2 regions of the Deefgea piscis genome follow, and region 2 is predicted to be linked to the other one. Evidence: riboswitches for the same ligand, from Rfam matches in the RefSeq annotation. Region 2 holds a riboswitch; the other holds the start of a gene.
What was found. A riboswitch is a leader RNA that binds a small molecule or an ion and turns the genes downstream of it on or off. The one in region 2 is predicted to bind glycine.
Positions count from the first base shown of each region.

Region 1 (10,586 bases), 1.3 Mb from region 2:
GTCGCCACGGTTGACGATTTTTGATCTGGTGGGTGAGAGCTTGTTGGTGCATCGCCCAGAATGCAGTGAGGCTGAGCGCCGTGAGCAGGTGATTGCGGTATTGCAAGAAGTGGGCTTGGGGAATCATGCCGACATGGACGATATTTTGTCGCGCTACCCACATGAGTTTTCCGGTGGGCAAAGGCAAAGAATCGCCATTGCGCGGGTGTTGATTATGCAGCCGCAAGTTATTGTGCTTGATGAGCCGACTTCGGCACTCGATGCGACGGTGCAACGACAAATTTTGCAGTTATTAGTGCAATTGCAGCTTAAATTTGGTTTGAGTTTTTTACTGATTAGTCATGATTTGGCAGTGGTGCGTGCTTTAGCGCATCGCGTGTTGGTGCTTAAAAACGGTGAAGTGCTCGAAACCGGCGATGTTGAGCTGGTGCTGTCTGAGCCGCAGCATCCTTATACTCAGCAATTATTAGCGGCGAGTCTTTGATGGCGTGTGGTGAGCTAGGGTGCAAAGCGATACGAAGCGATGCGCGGCGGTGGAATGCGCTGCGCTTATTCGCACCCTACGTGCACCCTAAGTCTTGTTGGTGTTGGGCCAGTATTTGAGTGCTTCGTGCAAGGTGGTAAAAATATGCTTTGCGCCAATTTTTTCGCTGATGTGATGGCGGTTTAAGTCGTCAATAAAGGCGGTATCGCAACGGGCAAACATCAGTGTGATGTTTTGTTGCTGCAATTGATCATCCAGTTGGCGTAGCGATTGGGCGGCGGAGTAGTCGATATGCGTCATGGCTGAGGCGTCGATAATTAAGCAATGTACTGGCGTAGCGGCTTGGCTTATCAGTGAATGAATGTCGGCGCTAAAGCGGTGCTCGTTGGCATAAAATAAGTCGGCACCAAAATGATAAATAATCAAGCCCGGAAAGGTTGTTTCGCCCGGTTCTATGGCTTGGGTGATGAGGTGCCCCTCCGAGTTGGCTTGCAATATCGCGCAATGCGGGTTGTAGCTGTGGCTAACGTGGTGCAGTAAAGACAATAGCGCGGCAAAGAGCAGTCCTTGCTCAACGCCGACTAAGGCCACGGTCATTGCGGTAATGATTGCCAGCTTAAATTCCCCTGGGCTTTCTTGATAAATGGCTTTGAGTGCCGAAACATTAATCATGCCGATGGCGATGGTAAATACAATGGCTGCCAATACTGCATGGGGCAGGTAAGCGAGCCAGTTGGTTAAAAACATCAGGGCGATGGCGACAATGCCGGCAAAGACGATTTGCGCGACTTGGCTACGTGCGCCAGCTTGTGCCGCCATTGCCGTTTGCGTAGGACTGCCATTGACGACAAATGCCCCGCTAACCGCTGCTGCGGCATTGGCGGCGGCAAGGCCTAATATATTGGCGTTTTCATCTTCGTTTTCTTGAAATTGCAAAGCATAGATTCGTGCGGTGGCGGCACTTTGCGCAATGATGATGACGGCGCAAGATAGCGCTAATGGAATTAGTGTGAGCGTGCCATGCCAAGTCATGTTGGGCCAAGACAGTTGCGGTAATCCGCCAGGCACCGGGCCAATTAAGGCAATACCCCAGTTGGAGATGGCGAGATATTTTCCGGCCAGAATGCTAGTGAATACGGCAATCATCGCCACGGGGAAGCGAGGATTGATGTGTTTGCCAATTAAGATGGCGCCAATTACGACGATGCCCAAATAGAGCGTGGGTAAGTTGATGTCGGGTAAATGAGTGATTGCGAAATGGAGTTGCGACCAAGTGGTGTGGGCTTGATGGGTTTGATTATGAATTCCCAAAAGCGGCGCGAGCATGGCGATGCTCACTTGCAAGCCAACGCCAGTTAAAAAGCCGGTTAAGATGGTTCTGGATAAAAAGTCAGCCACAAAGCCGAGTTTAAGCCAGCGGGCTATTAGCAAAATGCCTGCCGTGAGTAGCGCGACGATGGCGACTAAATTCATATATGCGGCGCTAGCTGGTGTGGCCATGCCCGATAAGCCGTTGGCAAAGATGGCGGCAGTGGCAGAATCAGCCGCAACAACTAGATGCCGTGAGGAGCCAAACAAGGCAAAGCCCAATAAGGGGAGTAATACCGTGTAGAGCCCGGTCACAATGGGCGTGCCGGCAATACTGGTGTAGCCTAAAACTTGCGGGATATTGACTGAGGCGAGGGCGATACCGGCTTTGGCGTCATTGATGACCCCTCGCCGTGTATTGGGTATCACGCCGCGAGCTAGCACAATGCTGGGCCAGCGTCGTTGGCGATAGAGCTTGAGTAAGGTCTGAGTGATTGTCATGCGTGTTTGGATGGCTTTGGGTGGGTAGTTGAATTCTACGCCGCAAATGAGCTTTCGCCTTGCTGTATTGTGGATTTGTTAAATTGAAAGTAAGCTGGTGCTGGTGCTTTGTCTGAGCGGTGTTTATTGGATTTCAATTTAATTCGGCCGTGCCTTGCTGGGTTGCGGCTGTAGGAGTGTCATCATGGGCTTGTCGATTTATCATTTGATTTTAATTGTGGCTTTTGTGGCGATTGTGATTTGGGTGTTTGGTAAAAAGCAGAAAAAACGCTTTGAAGAAGACGCCAAACTGCCGTTTGATAGCGAAAAAATCGATAAAAAAGATGAAAAAGCAGATTAAATCAAGACGCCACGTCAATTGACTGCCGCATACGGCGCGAGTTTTTCGCGTGGCAAGTGATTGGCTTGTTTTTAATTGCGTGTAAAAACAGGCTGTTATTGGTTTTTTTTGTTGTTTGTCGATATTTTTGTTCGATAGTGCTTGACCCTTTTTTAAATGATCTATAATATTCGGGTCCTGTTCGGGGCGTAGCGCAGCCCGGTAGCGCACCTGGTTTGGGACCAGGTGGTCGTGAGTTCGAATCCCACCGCCCCGACCAGACTTCTTGCTTTGCCTCATCTCAGTTTCACCCCTGCATTACCAATCTAAATCTTAGTTCTCGTTGTAAATCCCTTAGAATGCTTGTAGTGCAATGGATTGATTTAAGCCGCTTAGCTTAATCGATTTGCGATGCGATTTTTTAAGTTTTCGCGCTGCAGATGCCACTGCCTTGTTGGCTTGCTTTCTATACATCATTGGATTTGCTATGACTAAAACGCCGTTTTCTGCTCTAAATTTACCTGCTGAAATGCTCGATAATCTGGCTTCGCTGGGATTTGAGGCGATGACGCCAATTCAAGCGGCGAGCTTGCCGATTGTGCTCGAAGGCGGCGATATTATTGCTAAAGCCAAAACTGGGAGTGGTAAAACGGCTGCGTTTGGTATTCCGCTACTGCAAAAACTCAATATTAATTTGCACCGTGTACAAGCTTTAGTGCTGTGCCCAACGCGAGAACTTGCCGATCAGGTGAGTAAAGATTTGCGCCGTTTGGGGCGCCATTTACCCAATTTAAAAATTCTGACTTTGTGCGGCGGTACACCGTTAACGCCGCAAGCGGCCTCATTGGCGCATGGTGCACACGTGGTGGTCGGCACGCCGGGTCGTATTCAAGATCATTTACATAAAAACACCCTGATCGTAAAACAAGTCAGCACGCTGGTGCTGGACGAAGCCGATCGTATGCTCGATATGGGTTTTGGCGGTGAAGTGCAAGATGTGATTGATTTTCTGCCGCGCTGGCGTCAAACCTTGCTGTTTTCAGCAACGTATCCCGAAGGGATTCGTAAACTCAGTGCGTCGATTCAACGCGCGCCGACTGAAGTCACGGTGGAGTCTTTGCACGATCAGGTGTTTATTGAGCAGCAATTATATTTGGTCAAAGACAACGCAGAAAAAGCCGATTTGCTTAAGCGCATTTTCGCGCATTACCAACCAGCATCCAGCGTGGTGTTTTGTAATACCCGCCAAGACTGTATGGATTTGGCGCGTAGTTTACAAAAAGACGGTTTTGATGCGATTGAATTACACGGCGAGCTCGAGCAGCGTGATCGTGATTTAACGCTGGTTAAATTTGCCAATGGTAGTTGCCCAATTCTGGTTGCCACCGATATGGCCGCCCGAGGCTTGGATATTAAAGACTTGGCTGCCGTGGTGAATTACGAATTGCCGTACGACCCTGAAATCTACGTGCATCGAATTGGTCGTACTGGCCGTGCAGGTAAAAAAGGCTTTGCCTTTAGTTTGGTATCGCCATCGCAAGTAAAGCGTCAGCGCACTATTGAAGAATACCTAGAGTTGCCGATCCCAGAAGGCAAAGAAGCCGATCTAAAAATCAATGGTGATTATGCTTTGCCGGCCAAAATGGCAACGATTTGCTTTGATGCCGGGCGCAAACAAAAAGTGCGCCCTGGTGATGTCGTTGGCGCTTTAACTGGCGACGGCGCAATTCCGAATGACGCAATTGGTAAAATTGATTTGTTCGAATTTAGAACGTATGTGGCGGTGCAATTGCAATACGCCAACCAAGTGATTGCTCGTTTGGGTAATGACAAAGGCAAACTTAAAGGTAAGCCGGTTAAAGTTCAAATTGTGAAATAAAACGATTTTAGTCTGCATAATGCCCAGCCAATGCTGGGCATTATTGTTTGTGCGGAGTAAGTGTCTGTGTATACATTGGTGACATGTCACTATAAATATAAATCAGCGGCTAACGTGATGTGGCAGTCGCTCGCTACTGCAGTAGTTTGAGAAGCGAGTGGGGGCATGACTTGACCTTGCTGCATGTAGGCTTTCAAATAGCAGGGCTTAATTTTTTTCGAGGGCTTATGGTAATCAATCCGACCCCGCGCCAGCCGGCGGCACGTTCTTTTGATGTTAAGGCGCAGCGTTTGCGGCTGCTAAAGCGTAATGCGACGCTATTGCTGGTGCTGATGGCATTGATTATGCTGCTGGCGACGTATTTTCGCGGCGCGCATCCCAGTTTGCCTTATATTGCCGCTTTTGCTGAGGCCGCTTTGGTCGGTGGTTTGGCCGATTGGTTTGCTGTGACAGCGCTGTTTCGACATCCATTGAATTTACCGATTCCGCATACGGCGATTATTCCCAAAAACAAACACCGCATTGCCGATAGTTTGGGTGAATTTATTGAGACGCATTTTTTGTCCAGCGAGCGGATTATGGAAAAAGTGAGTCAATTTAATCCAGCGCGTCGATTGGCCGCTTGGCTGCAAGTGGATGTGAATGCCAAAGCGGGCGCCGATCAAGTCGCTAAGCTGATGGATTTTATTTTGCAAAGCTTGACTGAACCAGCGATGGCGCTGCGTTTGCGTGGATTGTTGCTGCAGCAATTGGCGCAAATTGATTTGGTGAAACCAGCTGGTGAGATTTTGGCTGTGATACGGCAAAGTGGTCAGCATCAAGTCATGCTCGATGCCGTGCTGGCGCATTTAGATCAGGAGCTGCAAAAGCCTGAGCTGCAACAGCATATCGCCGGCATTATTGCCGCTGAATTTGATTATTTGCGCTGGATTTCACTCGATGCAGCCGGTGGGCGCTATATGGCCAAAAAACTGGTGCATGCGGCAGGGCGTGAAGTGCAAAACATGCGCGAATCGAGCGATCATCCATTGCGTGAGCATTTTGATCAAGCGTTAGCGGATCTGGAGCAAAATCTAAAGCACGATGCATCACTACAAGCGGCGCTGCAGTTGAGTCAGCAGCATTTATTGGCGCAGCCGAGTTTGCTGAACGCTATCGACAATATGTGGTCGCGGCTGGTGGCTTGGTTGGCTGATGATTTGGCGGCGCAAGACTCAGTGCTACGCGCCAAATTGGCGCTCAGTTTGCAGCATTTGGGTGTGCGCTTGGCGGATGACGTCGTTCTGGCCGACTGGTTAAATCGCCACGCCCGCGTCGCAGCTGGAGTGCTAGTTAAAAAATATCGGCGACAAATTGGCCAATTTATCGCCGAACAACTCAAAGCTTGGGATGATGAAGTGATGGTTGAGCGGCTGGAAGTCAGCGTGGGCGTTGATCTGCAGTTTGTTCGCCTGAATGGCACGTTGGTGGGCGGGTTGATTGGTTTGTTTTTGTATACGGGCCATCAATTATTGCGTTAAAGTCTTGGGTTTGGCGGATGGGGGAATTTAAAGCAAAGTCCGCGCTGACCCGCCGAGCGCGATATTAAGCCCAATCGCCATCGAATTTAGCCTTTTGCTTTGCTGGACGACAATGCGTAGCGCGGTGTTGGTTTGTAATCTTGACGAAGCACTAAAGCCAAGCGATGCGCATTCGCTTGGCTTTTTGTTTTTTGTGGCAAGGATTAGGGTAAAAATCCTGTTTTGTGGCTTGCCAATTGGCAAGCTTCCCGTGATAATCCGGCCGTACAGCAGGAGAGTGTGATTTTTACCATTTATTGGGTTGAGGTCACCACCGAAGGCGCAAATGCACCCGCAAATCGCTCAGGTATCAGGGACTGCTGGCAAAAGTAAAACTCTGGAGAGCGGTGCTCGGTGTTTACACCCGCAGCATCCACCGAAGGGCTCAACGGCAAAAACTTTTTTAATTGCTACGCCTCGTGCAATCACGGGGTGGTGTTAAATTGGCTTTTTTTCAGCAGATCTATACTGCGGCCGGAAAATCTCAGGTGTCAGGACAGAGGGGTGTTGCCCGTCGTGCTATAAGCCGTCGGACTTAGAGGGCTATACCCTAAGGAACCCCAATGACAACCAAAACTACACCACTGTATGAATCCCACCTTGCTGCGAACGCCAAAATGGTTGATTTCGCCGGCTGGTTGATGCCGATTCATTACGGATCACAACTTAAAGAACACGAAATTGTACGCACTGACGCCGGCATGTTTGATGTGTCGCATATGTGCGTGCTCGATATCGTCGGCAGCGAAGCCAAAGCGTTTTTACGTTTTTTGATTGCCAATGATGTCGAAAAACTCAGCACCGAAGGTAAAGCTTTGTATTCGGGGATGTTAACGCCCGAAGGCACGGTGATCGACGATTTGATCGTTTACCTGACGCATTATGGCTACCGGATGGTGGTCAACGCGGGCACCGCCGACAAAGACATTGCGTGGATGCTTAAGCAAGCGGCCAACTTTGACGTGCAACTGCATGTGCGCCGCGAATTGGCGATGATTGCGATTCAAGGCCCTAACGCCATCGCCAAAGTGTGCAAAGTCATCCACGAAGACTGGGAAGACGCGGTGAAAGCGCTGAATGTGTTTCAAGGCTTTCCTTTTGGCCCAGTTGAAGACGGCTGGTTTATTGCCCGCACCGGTTATACCGGCGAAGATGGTTTAGAGATCATGTTGCCCAGCGACGAAGCGGCGACCTTTTGGCAAGCACTGCTGAGCGTGGGTATTGCGCCTATCGGCTTGGGCGCGCGCGACACTTTGCGCCTTGAGGCCGGCATGAATCTGTATGGTCACGATATGGACGAAACCATTTCGCCATTGGCGGCCGGCATGGGTTGGACCATTGCGTGGCAACCGACTGAGCGTGATTTTATCGGCCGCGCAGCACTCGAGGCTGAACGCGCGGCAGGTGTGGCGTTGAAGCAAGTGGGTTTGGTGCTCGAAGGTCGTGGCGTTTTGCGCGAAGGTCAAATTGTTGAAGTGGCTGGCGTGGGTCAAGGCGTAATAACCAGCGGCACGTTTTCGCCAACGCTCAAGCATTCCGTGGCCATCGCCCGCGTTCCTGCAGCAACTAAAGACACCGACACGGTGCAAGTGGACTTACGCGGCACGCTGACCGACGTTCGCGTGGTGAAAATGCCGTTTGTTCGCAATGGCAAAAAAGTGTTTGCATAAATTAATTCGGGGAGTAGGGAATGGGGAATGGGGAGTAAACCCTGTTCTATCCTTGCTCCCAAATCCCCATCTCAAATCCCTAAGGAAAAATCATGAGCCATATTCCAGCCGAACTTAAATACGTTAACAGCCACGAATGGTTGCGTTTAGAAGCCGACGGCACAGTGACCATCGGTATTACCGATCACGCCCAAGAACTATTGGGCGATATCGTGTTTGTTGAATTGCCACAAGTGGGTGATGAGTTAGCCGCCGACGCCACCGCAGGCGTGGTTGAGTCAGTGAAAGCGGCATCGGATGTATACGCACCGATTGCGGGTGAAGTGGTCGCTGTGAACGATGCTTTGGTGGATGCGCCAGAATTGGCCAATACCGAACCCTACGGTGCAGCTTGGTTTTTCCGCGTTAAACCGGCCGATGCATCGGTGCTTGATGGTTTGATGACGGCAGAACAATACGCCAAAGAAATCGGCGTTTAAAAACAACACCTGACGCAGAGGCGCAGAGGCGCAGAGAAAGTCTAAAAGTCTTGATGGTGTTTCTTTTTTAGGAGCCCGTTTAGGGTCGACAAGCTTAATCGATTTAAGAGGCGGCTTGAAAGCGACCCTAAATTAAGACCTTAGTTTTAAGATTTTCTCTGCGTCTTTGCGCCTCTGCGTTGAAAGGTTTTAAATTTTCAACCATTCTAGGTGCTTCATGTCGCTCTCTACACTGTTTAACCACGAAGAATTTATTGCTCGGCATATTGGCCCCAATGCGGCTGATCAAGCGGCGATGCTGGCGCAAATTGGCGCGAGCTCGATTGAAGATTTAGTCGCGCAAACCATTCCGGACGATATTCGTTTTAAGCAAAAATTGCCTTTGCCGGATGCGGTTTCTGAAGTGGACGCTTTGGCGAAAATTCGCGCTATTGCGGCTAAAAACATCGTTAATCACAGCTTTATTGGTTTGGGCTATTACCCCAATATCACGCCGAATGTGATTTTGCGTAATGTGCTCGAAAACCCTGGCTGGTATACCGCCTACACACCGTATCAAGCCGAAATCGCCCAAGGTCGTTTAGAAGCTTTGCTCAATTACCAGCAAATGATTATCGATATGACGGGGCTGGATTTGGCTAATGCATCCTTGCTCGATGAGGCCACGGCAGCCGCCGAAGCGATGGCGATGGCGCGGCGGATTTCGAAAGTCAAAGCCGAGAAATTCTTCGTAGATGAACAGGTATTGCCACAGACACTTGATGTAGTAAAGACCCGCGCTCAATACTTCGGGTTTGAGCTGGTCATCGGTGCGGCAACTGCCGCGGGTGACGATGATTATTTTGGTGCTTTGCTGCAATATCCGGGTGCCGATGGGGCTGTGCGTGATTTAACTGCGCCGATTGCAGCGCTTAAAGCGCGTGGGGGGGTGGCGATTGTTGCGGCGGATTTGTTGGCCTTGGCGCTACTTAAATCGCCGGCGGAAATGGGCGCGGATGTAGCCATTGGTAGTAGTCAGCGTTTTGGCATTCCAATGGGGTTTGGCGGCCCACACGCGGCGTATTTTGCCTTTAAAGATGAAATGAAACGCTCGGCACCGGGCCGGATCATTGGCGTATCGATTGATGCCAAAGGTAAAACTGCGCTGCGTATGGCACTGCAAACGCGTGAGCAACATATTCGTCGTGAAAAAGCCAATTCTAACATTTGCACTTCGCAAGTACTGCTCGCCAATATGGCGGGAATGTACGCGGTGTATCACGGCCCAGCGGGAATTAAGCGCATTGCTGGGCGCACGCATCGCTTGGCGAGTTTGTTTGCGCAAGGCGTTCGGTTCGCCAACGGTTCGGGTGGGAAAATCGTTCACGACGCGTTTTTTGATACGGTACAAGTCAATACTGGCGCGCAAACGGCGAGCATTTACGCCGCAGCCTTGGCGGCGGGTTACAACTTGCTGCAAGTCTCTGATTCAGTCTTGAGCGTGGCCTTTCATGAAGCCGCGACGCAAAAAGATTTGGCCACTTTGATTCAATTGTTTACTGGTCAATCAGCCGACTTGGCCGCACTCGACTTGGCGACAAGCGAAGTGATTCCGGCGGCGTTGCAACGCGCCTCAAACTATTTAACGCACCCAGTCTTTAATCGCTACCACACCGAACACGAAATGCTGCGTTACCTCAAGCGCCTCGAAAATCGTGATTTGGCGATGAATCATTCGATGATTTCATTGGGTAGTTGCACCATGAAACTCAATGCCACCAGCGAAATGATTCCGGTTACTTGGGCTGAATTTGGCAATATCCATCCGTTTGCACCGAAAGCGCAAACGCTGGGTTACTTTGAAATGATTAATGGCCTCGCCGATCAGCTCAAAGCAATTACTGGGTTTGACGCCATTTGTATGCAGCCCAATTCTGGCGCGCAGGGCGAATATGCCGGTTTGTTGGCGATTCGTCGCTATCACGATAGCCGCAATGAAGCGCATCGCGATATTTGCTTAATTCCTAAGTCTGCGCACGGCACTAATCCGGCAACGGCGCAAATGATGGGTCTTAAAGTTGTGGTGGTCGATTGTGATGACAGCGGCAACGTTGATTTGTCTGATCTGAAAGCCAAGGCTGAATTACACGGTGCGAATTTGGCGGCCTTGATGCTGACCTATCCATCAACGCATGGCGTGTTTGAAACGGCAGTCAAAGAAATCTGCGCGACGGTACATCAGTTTGGCGGTCAAGTGTATATGGATGGCGCAAATTTGAATGCGCAAGTGGGCTTAACGCGCCCAGCCGATATCGGCGCTGATGTTAGCCACATGAATTTGCACAAAACCTTCTGCATTCCGCACGGCGGCGGTGGGCCGGGCATGGGGCCAATTGGCATGAAAGCGC
Region 1 is NZ_CP081149.1:1,952,202-1,962,787, forward strand. It holds gene K4H25_RS09075 (ABC transporter ATP-binding protein) at 1-484, shown strand, start outside; gene K4H25_RS09080 (SulP family inorganic anion transporter) at 572-2,293, opposite strand; gene K4H25_RS09085 (cbb3-type cytochrome oxidase subunit 3) at 2,478-2,633, shown strand; tRNA gene K4H25_RS09090 (tRNA-Pro) at 2,816-2,892, shown strand; gene dbpA (ATP-dependent RNA helicase DbpA) at 3,100-4,491, shown strand; gene K4H25_RS09100 (DUF445 domain-containing protein) at 4,719-6,011, shown strand; glycine riboswitch at 6,272-6,380, shown strand; gene gcvT (glycine cleavage system aminomethyltransferase GcvT) at 6,614-7,720, shown strand; gene gcvH (glycine cleavage system protein GcvH) at 7,813-8,199, shown strand; gene gcvP (aminomethyl-transferring glycine dehydrogenase) at 8,417-10,586, shown strand, end outside.
Region 1: it holds a riboswitch for glycine, as region 2 does, so the genes downstream of both, gcvT (glycine cleavage system aminomethyltransferase GcvT) here and K4H25_RS03280 (trimeric intracellular cation channel family protein) in region 2, are expected to answer to the same signal.

Region 2 (10,586 bases):
GCGCGGCGACCGGTATTAAATCAGCACGCACGCCGCCCGGATTCATAAACGCAATTTGCGCTGCGCCCATGTTGGCGGGGGTGGTGGCGGCCAATTGCGAATCGGCAATCACATCGCCCAGAGTGCTTTCACCGGCGGGATTGGTGGTTTTAAGCAAAGCACCGGCAATCGTACCCACAATGCGATTTTCCAGTGGTGTAACCAGCGCATCGTATTTGGTGATGATTGCAGTTTGTACAGCGTCTTTAGCGACATCATTCGTCACGACGATGTTTTTCGCCGATGATTTAATCACATCGCGCGTTTTAGGATCTAATGTCAGATCGATCTCAGAAATAACTCGGCCATATTGATTGGCGCTGGTGACCAATTTGCCATTAATTTGGCAGTTATACGCTTGATGCGTGTGGCCAGAAACCACGGCATCTACCGCCGGATCAAGGCGTTTCACGATGTCGACAATCGCGCCCGATACGCCTTTGCATTCGTTCAAACCGCCAAGCTGCGTGCCACCTTCGTGCACCAACACCACAATGGCCTCGATGCCTTGTGTTTTAAGCTTAGGCACCAGTGCATTGACGGTGTCGGCTTCATCTTTAAACGTTAAGCCCGCCACGCCTGATGGCGTCACAATGCCCGGTGTGTTTTTAAGCGTCATGCCAATAAATGCGACTTTAACGCCGCTAAATTCTTTGACTTGATATTCGGGAAAGAGTGTTTTCCCCGATTTGCTATCAACGACATTCGCCGCTAAAAATTTAAACTTTGCACCGCCAAATGTCGTTCCCGCTTTGCAGCCATCTGTTGGATGGCAACCGCCGCTTTGCATCCGCAATAGCTCGGTACTGCCTTCGTCAAACTCATGATTGCCAACCGCGTTGAGCTCCAACCCCATTTCATTCATGGCTTCAATCGTTGGTTCGTCGTGAAACAGCGCCGATAGCAGCGGGCTAGCGCCAATTAAATCGCCAGCGGAAACAATAATATTATTCGGGTTTTTGGCTTTCAGCGTTTTTAGCCATGTTGCCAGATATTCGCTACCCCCTGCGGCGACCTTGATGGTTTTAGTTGCATCGGCAGGATCGGGAATCGTTACCGTGCCACCAGGTTTTAGATTGCCATGAAAATCATTAATCGCCAGCATTTTAACTTCAATCGGCGCCGTATTAACCACCGGTATGGGAGTCGGTGTTGCAGAAGCAGGCGTTGTTGTTGCGGCTGGTGTTGTCAGCGTCGGATCAGTGAATGAGCCGCCACCACAAGCGCTTAAAAACAGCGGCATGGCGCAAATTGCCAGTACCGCTTGAACAGAAGCACGAATTTTCATTGCATTCACCTCGTAAGAATTGAGGAGAGCATAAGCTTACATTCTTTCAGTTTAGATACGGCAAGGTGAAGTTTTTGTTAAGCTCTTTTTGAAACTGTCGGCCTCGTGAGGCAAGCAAAACAAACTAGTGGGAACTGTAGATGCGATTAGCGCAGCGTAATCGCAGGTATGAATTGATTGAGATTAATCGACTGAGATCAATGCATATCGTGTCGATAATTAAATGCTGGGAGTCGCCAGCCGCGTTTGAGGGCGGTGAGTCTTAGTAGTAGGCCAAGGGCGAAGCAGGCGGCGACGTTGAGGTCGTGGTCGATTTTGAGTGTGAATAGGCCGATATACAATAAGCCGACCAGCATCGAGACGCTGGCGTAGAGCTCGCGCAGAAAAACGATAGGTACTCGGTTGCAGAGCATATCGCGCAAGATGCCGCCGGCAATACCGGTGATCATGCCAGATAATAAAACGATCAGTGGGTGGTAGTTCATCTCCAAAGCCACGTCGCAGCCGATGATGGTAAAGGCGATAAGGCCAAGGGCGTCGAGGAACATAAATAGCCGATTGAGGCGCTTCATATGGCGGCTAATCAAGACGGCGGCGATGCCGCTGGCGATCACTAAAGCGACGTATTCAGGATGCTGCGTCCACGCGATGGGGTAGCGGCCCAGCAAAATATCGCGCACCGTGCCGCCGCCTAAGGCAGTTAAAAAAGCGATCACCGATACGCCAAAGATATCCATATTGCGCCGGCCAGCGGCCAAGGCGCCGGTCATGGCTTCGGCCGAAATAGCCAATAAATAGATTAACGTGAGCATGGGCGAACTCGCTCTTTGCTGCTTGGGGTAGTTTGCTGCGGATAGATTGCGGACAAGGTGGGCTCCTAGCGTAAATTCCAAGTTTTGGAATAGCCTCTCCCTTTGTCCTTTTACCTGAGAGTTGCGTGGCGGGTGCCACTTGCCCCTTCGGTGGGTTGCGCTGGGCAACCGCTCTCCAATTGGCTGAATCAAAATTCCTGCGGTACATGGGCCTGAGCGATTCTGGGAGCTTGCGTCTTCGGCGAAGGCAGATGCCTTTCTCTCCCGCGAGGAGGGGCGATGCTAACGCTAAAGCGAGGACGAGTCAATTTCAGCGTCGCCAGAATTGCCGGCAGTTAAATGCGGATTTCATCGTGATGAATAGTGAATTACTGGATTTAAAAATAGGCGTATCAAATGCATTTAGATCATTGTGGCGTTGTCACATTGCATCCGTATGCTGGCTGTAGTGCGCTTAATTACGCTTGTTGTAGGAATTTCGCTGCGTAATTCGGGTAATTGTTAGTTTGGCTTTAGAAATCGGCTAAGCTAAGTCTCTATGGTGATTTGGCAAAGGTAGATCATGAATAATGTATTGATTGTTTCAGTGATTGGTCCAGATCGTTCGGGTTTGGTTGAGCAATTGGCGGCAACGATTGCAGCTAAAAATGGCAATTGGCTGGAGTCTTCATTTTCTCGTTTGGCTGGCCAGTTTTCTGGAATTGTTAAAGTTGCCGTTACTGGTGCGGGTGAAGAGGTGTTATTGGCTTTGCAGCAAATCGCCGGTTTAGATATTCGTGGTGTATTGGATATTGAGCGAGAAGAAACGGCAATCATTTCGCAAAGCGTGGAATTAAGTTTAATTGGGCATGATCGGGTTGGGATTGTTAAAGATGTGGCGACGATTTTGGCGCGGTTTGCAGTGAATATTGAAAAACTCGAAACATGGTTATCGAGTGCTGCGATGTCGGGTGAAATGATGTTTCATGCGCAATTAATCTTATCTGCGCCGTTGGACGTCGATTTAGACCAAGTGCATCGCCAATTGGAATGTATTGCCGATGATTTAATGGTGGAGTGGACTGACTAATGTCCCGTTTACGTTGCTTTGCGCTGCTGCTATTTTTTATTGCTTCCTCCGTTATGGCTTTTCCCTTAGTGATTGTGGTGGAGAGTTATCATCCTGAAAATGATTGGGATAAAGCGTATTTAAATGGTTTACGCAGTAAATTGGATGGCGTTGCAGAACTGGACTTTATTGCTTTGGATACCAAACGTTTGCCCACTAGCGCGCATTTGGAACAAGCTGATTTGGCTTTTTATGAAATTCAGCAAAAAAAGCCCGATTTAGTGATCTTGGGTGATGATGCCGCCTTGGCTCTATTGGGGCCAAGATTGGCTCGAATGAAAATGCCAGTGGTATTTTTAGGCATTAATGCGGATCCGGCGCAGTATTTTGGCGGTAAATTACCCGAGCATATTACTGGGGTGATAGAGCGGCCGTTGTACCAGCAAAACTTTAATTTGATCCGCGAGTTATTACCGCATGCCAAGCGCATTTTGGTGTTATTAGATCAAGATCGATCGGCATATTTTTTACAGACGGATATTCAACGTTTAAAACGCAATGATATTGATGTGGTGCTGGTGAGTAATTATTCGATTTGGCAAAATAAAGTGATGAATGCCAATTTGCAATACGATGCAATCGTAATAGGGACTTATCAAGCCTTAATTGGCGCCGATGCCCAGCATGTGAATGCCGATGAAGTGATGGCGTGGACGCGCGCGCACAGTCCGGTGCCCATTTTTGGCTTTTGGGATTTTGCCATTAGTCGGCAGGCGGCAGCGGGCGGCATGGTGTTATCGGGCTTTGAGCATGGTGCAATGGCAGGCAGCATGGCGCGTTCGATATTAAAAAATCCTCAGCTATCACTGCCGGTACGCCAAAGTGACCACGGCCATCTAATATTCAGCCGAACACAGGCGAGCTACTGGAAAATTCAAATTCCCAATAAATTGAGTAAACGAGTGAGTTGGCTGCCTTAATTTTAAAACCTTTAAGTATGGGTATGTGAAGATAAGTCTTTTTATTAATGGCTTATCTTAATATACCTATAGATATAAGAGGTTTTAATTGCGTGCAGCCAGCGCGGCATCTGAGGTGACAGTGGCTCGGAGTTGTAGCGGTTTGACGCCAAATTGCTGGCTAAAACGGCTGCTAAAACGGGATGCCGAGGCATAACCACATTGCTGCGCGATATCGCCAATGCTGTGCGAGGTGGTTTGTATCATCCCCAATGCGGTATTTAAGCGAACTTGTTCGAGCAAACGCCGAAATGAATTTCCTTCTTGCATCAATTGTCGGCGCAATGTCGACGCGCCTAAATGCAATTGCTGCGCCATCTGCTCAACCGTCCACGGCTTACTGGTATGTAGCAATAATAATTGCTGTACGCGCTGGCTAATTGAATCGCCTTTATCGATAAAAATCGCCTGTCCTTGCCCCGCCATGGTCAAAGCCAGCAATAAGCCCACCGCACGATGGTGCTGCAATGCCGTCGGTTCGACGTCGCTGGCTTGAAATAACTGATCCCATTGCATGGCGACCCATGGATCAAGCTTGACGCAAAGCTGTGCGGGTTGCTGCAGTGCCGCCCGCAAAACTTCGGGGTATTGCTGCCGACAGCGTGCAATCAGCTGTGGATCGAGCAATACCACATCACAGGCATAGCCAGAATGATCGGCTTGATTGCGCAGCGTCACTTCTAGCCCGGCGGGCGCAATCACCAAATCACCCACACGGGCAATGAAATGCTGTTCGCCAATAAAGAGGTGTTTTTCACCTTGGCGCACGCGCATCAGCATAGGCTGCAAGCAGCAAATTTGGCGCAAAGACTGCGTTGACTTGGCTTGGATTTGGCTCAATTTGATTTGTTTGGTGTGTAATGCAGGCATTGCCGCTGGCTCTTATGTGCTGGCGGCAGTTTGCCGCGTGGATTATTTGCTGCGCTGATAGGTGGCAGTGAGTTGTGCTTTAGCCAGTTGATGTTGGTTGAGCATAAAGCCCACTAAGGCACCGCTGGCATTGGCATCGACTGGGAGTTTTTCAGTATCTAAAGCCCAAACGGTATAAATATAGCGATGCGCTTTATCGCCAATCGGTGGGCAAGCGCCGCCGTAGCCAGCTTGGCCAAAGTCGGTGCGCGTTTCAAGTGCGCCGGCTGGTACTGCACCGCTGGCAATCGATTGCACTTGGGCCGGAATATTCACTACACTCCAATGCCACCAGCCACTACCGGTTGGTGCGTCTGGATCAAACACGGTGATGGCAAAGCTTTTGGTGCCGGCTGGAGCGTTTTTCCAGCTGAGTTGCGGTGAAATATTGCTGCCACTGCAACCAAAACCATTGAATTCTTGCTTTTTAGTCATTGGCGCATTGGCTTGGATGTCTTGGCTGGTGAGTTGGAACTCAGCGGCAAAGGCGGTGTGCAGACTAAGGGCCATAAATAAAGCGCTGCTAATGAGTTTCATGATTGCTCTCCGTGTTGTTGAAAAGCCATCATACGCAGCATCTTAAAGAGCGATGGTTCAGAAAAGCTCATATTTTATCCTTAAACGCTCTATTTTGTGATTTATTTATTATTTTTGAGCGTTTATGCGTTTTGGCTGATGGATTTAAATGCCGAGTTGGTCGCGCAAGGCGTAATACCAAGCGCCCAATGCCGTGAGCGGTACGCGCAATAAGCGCCCGCCGGGAAAAGGGTGGTGCGGGAGTTTGGCAAAAGCATCAAATTGGCTGTTATGCCCTTGTATGGCTTGCGCCAATAATCGCCCAGCCAAATGCGTATAAGTCACGCCGTGGCCGCTACAGCCTTGTGAGTAATACAGATTGCTGCCCAGTCGCCCCATTTGCGGTAAGCGCGATAGTGTTAATGAGAAATTCCCAGTCCACGCATAGTCGATTTGAATATGGCTGAGCTGAGGAAAAGTCTGGCGTAAATTCGGCACAATCACTGCCTCAATATGCGCTAAATCGCGTGCGCCATAGGTAACGCCTCCGCCATAAATTAAGCGGCGATCGGCACTTAAACGATAATAATCGAGCAAAAAATTACAATCTTCGACGCAGTAATTGCTGGGAATTAGTTGCTCAGCCAGTGCGCCCAGTGGCTCAGTAGCGACGACTTGGCTGCCACAAGGCATGGTTTTGGCGGAGAGCTCTGGGACTAAATCGCCCAAATAGGCATTGCAAGCGACAATCACAAACTGGCAACGTACCGAGCCCTGCGCCGTTTGCACCACCGGGCGAGTGCCACGTTGAATCTGCGTGACCGCCGATTGCTCAAAAATTTGCCCGCCCAAAGATTCAAATGCCGCAGCTTCGCCGAGCGCCAGATTGAGTGGGTGGATATGCCCGGCACTATGGTCAACTAAGCCGCCGACATAGCGCTCACTGGCAACGGCTTGGCCAATTGCCGCTTGGTCTAGCATTTCTAGCTGGGTATGGCCGTAGCGCTCCCAGAGTGCCTTTTGTGCAGCCAGATGCCCCAGTTGTTTGTTGCTGAGCGCCGCAAACAGTCCGCCATTTTTAAGGTCGCAATCGATTTGATAATGCGCGATTCTTTGGCGAATAATTTGATTGCCGGTAAACGCCATTGCGCCCAAAGCGTCGGCAGTAGCTTTGCCATATTGCCGTTCAATCACATCCATATCGCGCGAATACGAATTCACAATTTGCCCACCATTGCGCCCCGAAGCCCCCCAAGCGATTTGTGCTTGCTCCAAAATAACCACGTTATAACCGGCCTCAGCTAAAAACAGACCGGCAGATAATCCGGTAAATCCGGCACCAATAATGCAGATATCGACGTCTAAATCGCGATTGAGCTCCGGCCTTGCTGGTTGTGGGTGGGCGCTGGCGGCGTAATAAGAGGCGGCGTGACTGATTTTTTGCATTTTTTTCATTCAATAAGTTGAGGTGGTGAAAATGACGACATGGCGAGATAGGCAAAGGAATTTGGCTTTTTAACTTTGGATGTTAAAAACACAGGCTTTATTGCGGCTCTCGGACATGAAAAAATCGAATCAATTCTTGTAACTGTACGGCTTGAGTATTCATTTCATCAGCCGTTGCAGCCAGTTCTTCTGATGCTGCCGCGTTGATTTGCGTTGCGGCGGATAGTTGATCTACCGTAAGGCTAATTTCATTTATGCTCTGGGTTTGCATATTCGTGGCACTACTGATGGCTTGTATCAGCTCGGCAGTGTCTATCGTTGCGGGTTTGATTTTACTGAGCAATTTACCGGCCTGTGTGGATTGCAGCACACTGCTATCAGTAATATCGCTGATTTCTTTGGCGGCGATTTGGCTTCGCTCCGCTAGCTTACGTACCTCAGAGGCGACAACGGCAAAGCCTTTGCCATGATTGCCGGCTCTGGCTGCTTCAATTGCCGCATTGAGCGCCAATATATTGGTTTGATAGGCGATATCGTCAATGATGTGGATTTTGGTTGCAACTTGCTCCATGGCGAGCGCTGTTTTTCTGACGGCCTCTTCACCAGTTGTTGCATCGTTTGATGATTGTTGGGCGATGTCCGTGCAGGTGACCGCATTTGTAGCGCAAAGGGTGAGTGAGTGATTAATTTCTTTGATTGCCAATCGTGTTTCTTCAACGTTAGTGACTTCGGAAATCGTATTTTGACTTAATGCTTCAGCTGCATCCGCGATTTGCTCGGCTGAATTAACCAGCGTGGCAGAATTATTACGAATATTGTGTAAAACGTGATTGAGTTTTTCGGTCATTTGTTGCAAGTGATACAAAATACTCGATTGATCATTCTTTTTTAAATGAATTGACACTGCCAAATTGCCAGAAGCAATCTCTCGGACAATCACTGAGGCAACTCTTGGCTCACTGCCAAGTAAATTAAATAAAGAATTCATAACATATAGTGCAATGATAGTGATCACAATCAGCAAGCCAAAGCTGATGATTAACAGTCCAAGTAATGATTTATTGACCAATGTTTTGGCTTGATCTTCTAATTGTTGCTGTTGTTGTTTGAGAATCGGTACCAGTTCATCCACAGCTAAACGATGTTGCTTATAGAGTTGATCTAATCGCGTTTTTGCCGCAGCAATTTTTACTTGATTTTTGCTTTCTAGAGCTGGAATTAAAACTTGTTCGGCTTCTTTATAAAAGGCATCAGCAGGCTGAAAAATAGATTGAGTTAGGCTATTGAGTATATTGGGTGGTAGATTACTTTCTTTCCAGTGTGCTTGTCCTCGATAGAATTCATTTTTAATTGTTTTAAATCGATTGATTAGCTCGGTGGATGGAGGGCTAGTTTCACTTAATTGGTGTGACAGTAAATAGGCCTCAATGATGTATTGTGGTGGCGGCAAAATGTCGGCGATTAAATTGCTGTTGTCGTCAATTTTATGGTAAAGATCTCCATTAATCATTACTGTACGCATGGTCTGATAGGACCAAATTGAGAGTAATAATAAACTGGTCAAAACAGCAGCAAGCAATATGTAAAATTGCTGTTTAAAGGGAAGATTTTTCATTGGTTTATCCTTGCTCGTTATTCCGTGGATAGCCCTTAAATGGTTTGGGTTTGTAGCACAAACCATTGTAAAATTAATTTAGTCACTGTATTTTTAATATATTCCATGTCAATTTATATGTACTCTGTGTAATTAGCGTTAATCATCTATTTTTAATAAATTTAAATATTCAAACATGCAGTAGCAAATGTTTACGCTCCCACGGGCTGATCACTTTGGCGTATTCGATATATTCAGATTGTTTGACGGCGCAATACGCTTTGATGAATTTTTCACCGAGCACCTCGGCAATCGGCGCGCATTCGGCCAATTGGTTGATCGCACCTTCTAGCTCTCTGGCAAAGGCAAATGGCAGGCTATATGCGTCGCCCGTGAGCGGCTCGGTCGGTTCGAGTTGTTCGACAATACCCAAATAGGCGCAGGCCAAAGTCGCGGCCAAAGCCAAGTAGGGATTGCAATCGACCCCCGGAACGCGGTTTTCAATTCGCCGTGCTGCAGGGGTGGAATACGGAATGCGAATGCCGCAAGTGCGGTTATCAAAACCCCATTGCACATTGATCGGGGCGGCGTAATAGCGAGTGAGACGGCGATAGCTATTCACAAACGGCGCAAAGAGCGAAATCACCGCCGGAAAGTATTTTTGCATGCCAGCGATCGATTGATAAAACACCGTGCTCGGTTGCCCGTCGTCATTGGAGTAAATATTTTTACCGCTGGTTTTATCGACCACACTCATATGAATATGCATGGCCGAGCCGGGCTCGTGCTCCATCGGTTTGGCCATAAAGGTGGCATACATTTGATGGCGAATCGCCGCTTCGCGTACGGTGCGTTTAAATAAAAAAATCTGATCAGCGAGTTCTAAGGCGTTGCCATGCAAGAAATTGATCTCCATTTGGCAAGCGCCGACTTCGTGAATCAAGGTGTCGATTTGCAAACCTTGCGCATCGCAATAGTCATACACGTCTTCAAATAAATCATCATATTCATTCACCGCATCAATCGAATACGCTTTGCGTCCGGTTTCGGGCCGGCCAGTTCGTCCTAGCGGCGGTTGTAAGGGCAGGTCGGGGTCGCGATTAATATCGACCAGATAAAACTCCATTTCGGGGGCAACCACTGGCTCCCAGCCGCGATCTTCGTAGAGCTTTAATACCCGCCGCAACACATAGCGGGGTGATAGCTCAACGGGTGTGCCGTCAAAATGAAAACAATCATGAATCACTTGCGCCACCGGGTCTTTGGCCCAAGGCACTAGGCGAATGGTATTCGGATCGGGAATCAGCACCATATCGGGATCGGTACTGGGGGTAATGCCGTCGGCGTATTCACCGGTTACGGTTTGCACCAGCACCACTTGCGGCAAGCGCATGCCGTCGTCTTCGTTAAACTTCTCGCGCGGAACGATTTTGCCGCGAGCAATCCCAGTAAAGTCTGGGGTCACGCATTCCACTTCGGTGATTCGCCGCTCGCGCAGCCATTCGCTAATTAAGCTCATCATCATTCCTTCAAACAAAAGTGCTGCGCTTGGGTGGGGGCGGATTATCTTGCCCGTTTAAGCGAAATGTTTATGTTGGTAATGCGCTTGGCAGGCGGCAGCAAAAGCGTTAAAGATCGCCATCGACAGTGGGTTGTCGGCGTATTGCCATTCCGGATGCCACTGCACCGCCAGATTAAAACTTGGCGCGTCGGCCAAGCGAAACGCTTCGATTAAACCGTCTGGCGCAATCGCCTCGGCGACTAAACCGTGCCCTAATTGTTTGACACCTTGTTGATGCAGCGAGTTGACCATCGCCTGTTGCTGTCCATATAGGCGGTGAAGTAAGCCGTTAGGCACCAGCTCGATCGGGTGGGCGAAACCATACATGGTGTCGATATCCCCTTCGGGTTCGCG
Region 2 is NZ_CP081149.1:679,738-690,323, forward strand. It holds gene K4H25_RS03275 (bifunctional metallophosphatase/5'-nucleotidase) at 1-1,327, opposite strand, end outside; gene K4H25_RS03280 (trimeric intracellular cation channel family protein) at 1,525-2,139, opposite strand; glycine riboswitch at 2,232-2,328, opposite strand; glycine riboswitch at 2,330-2,416, opposite strand; gene K4H25_RS03285 (glycine cleavage system transcriptional repressor) at 2,702-3,208, shown strand; gene K4H25_RS03290 (ABC transporter substrate-binding protein) at 3,208-4,167, shown strand; gene K4H25_RS03295 (helix-turn-helix transcriptional regulator) at 4,252-5,076, opposite strand; gene K4H25_RS03300 (YbhB/YbcL family Raf kinase inhibitor-like protein) at 5,119-5,652, opposite strand; gene K4H25_RS03305 (NAD(P)/FAD-dependent oxidoreductase) at 5,797-7,077, opposite strand; gene K4H25_RS03310 (methyl-accepting chemotaxis protein) at 7,175-8,587, opposite strand; gene K4H25_RS03315 (glutamine synthetase family protein) at 8,862-10,190, opposite strand; gene K4H25_RS03320 (gamma-glutamyl-gamma-aminobutyrate hydrolase family protein) at 10,248-10,586, opposite strand, start outside.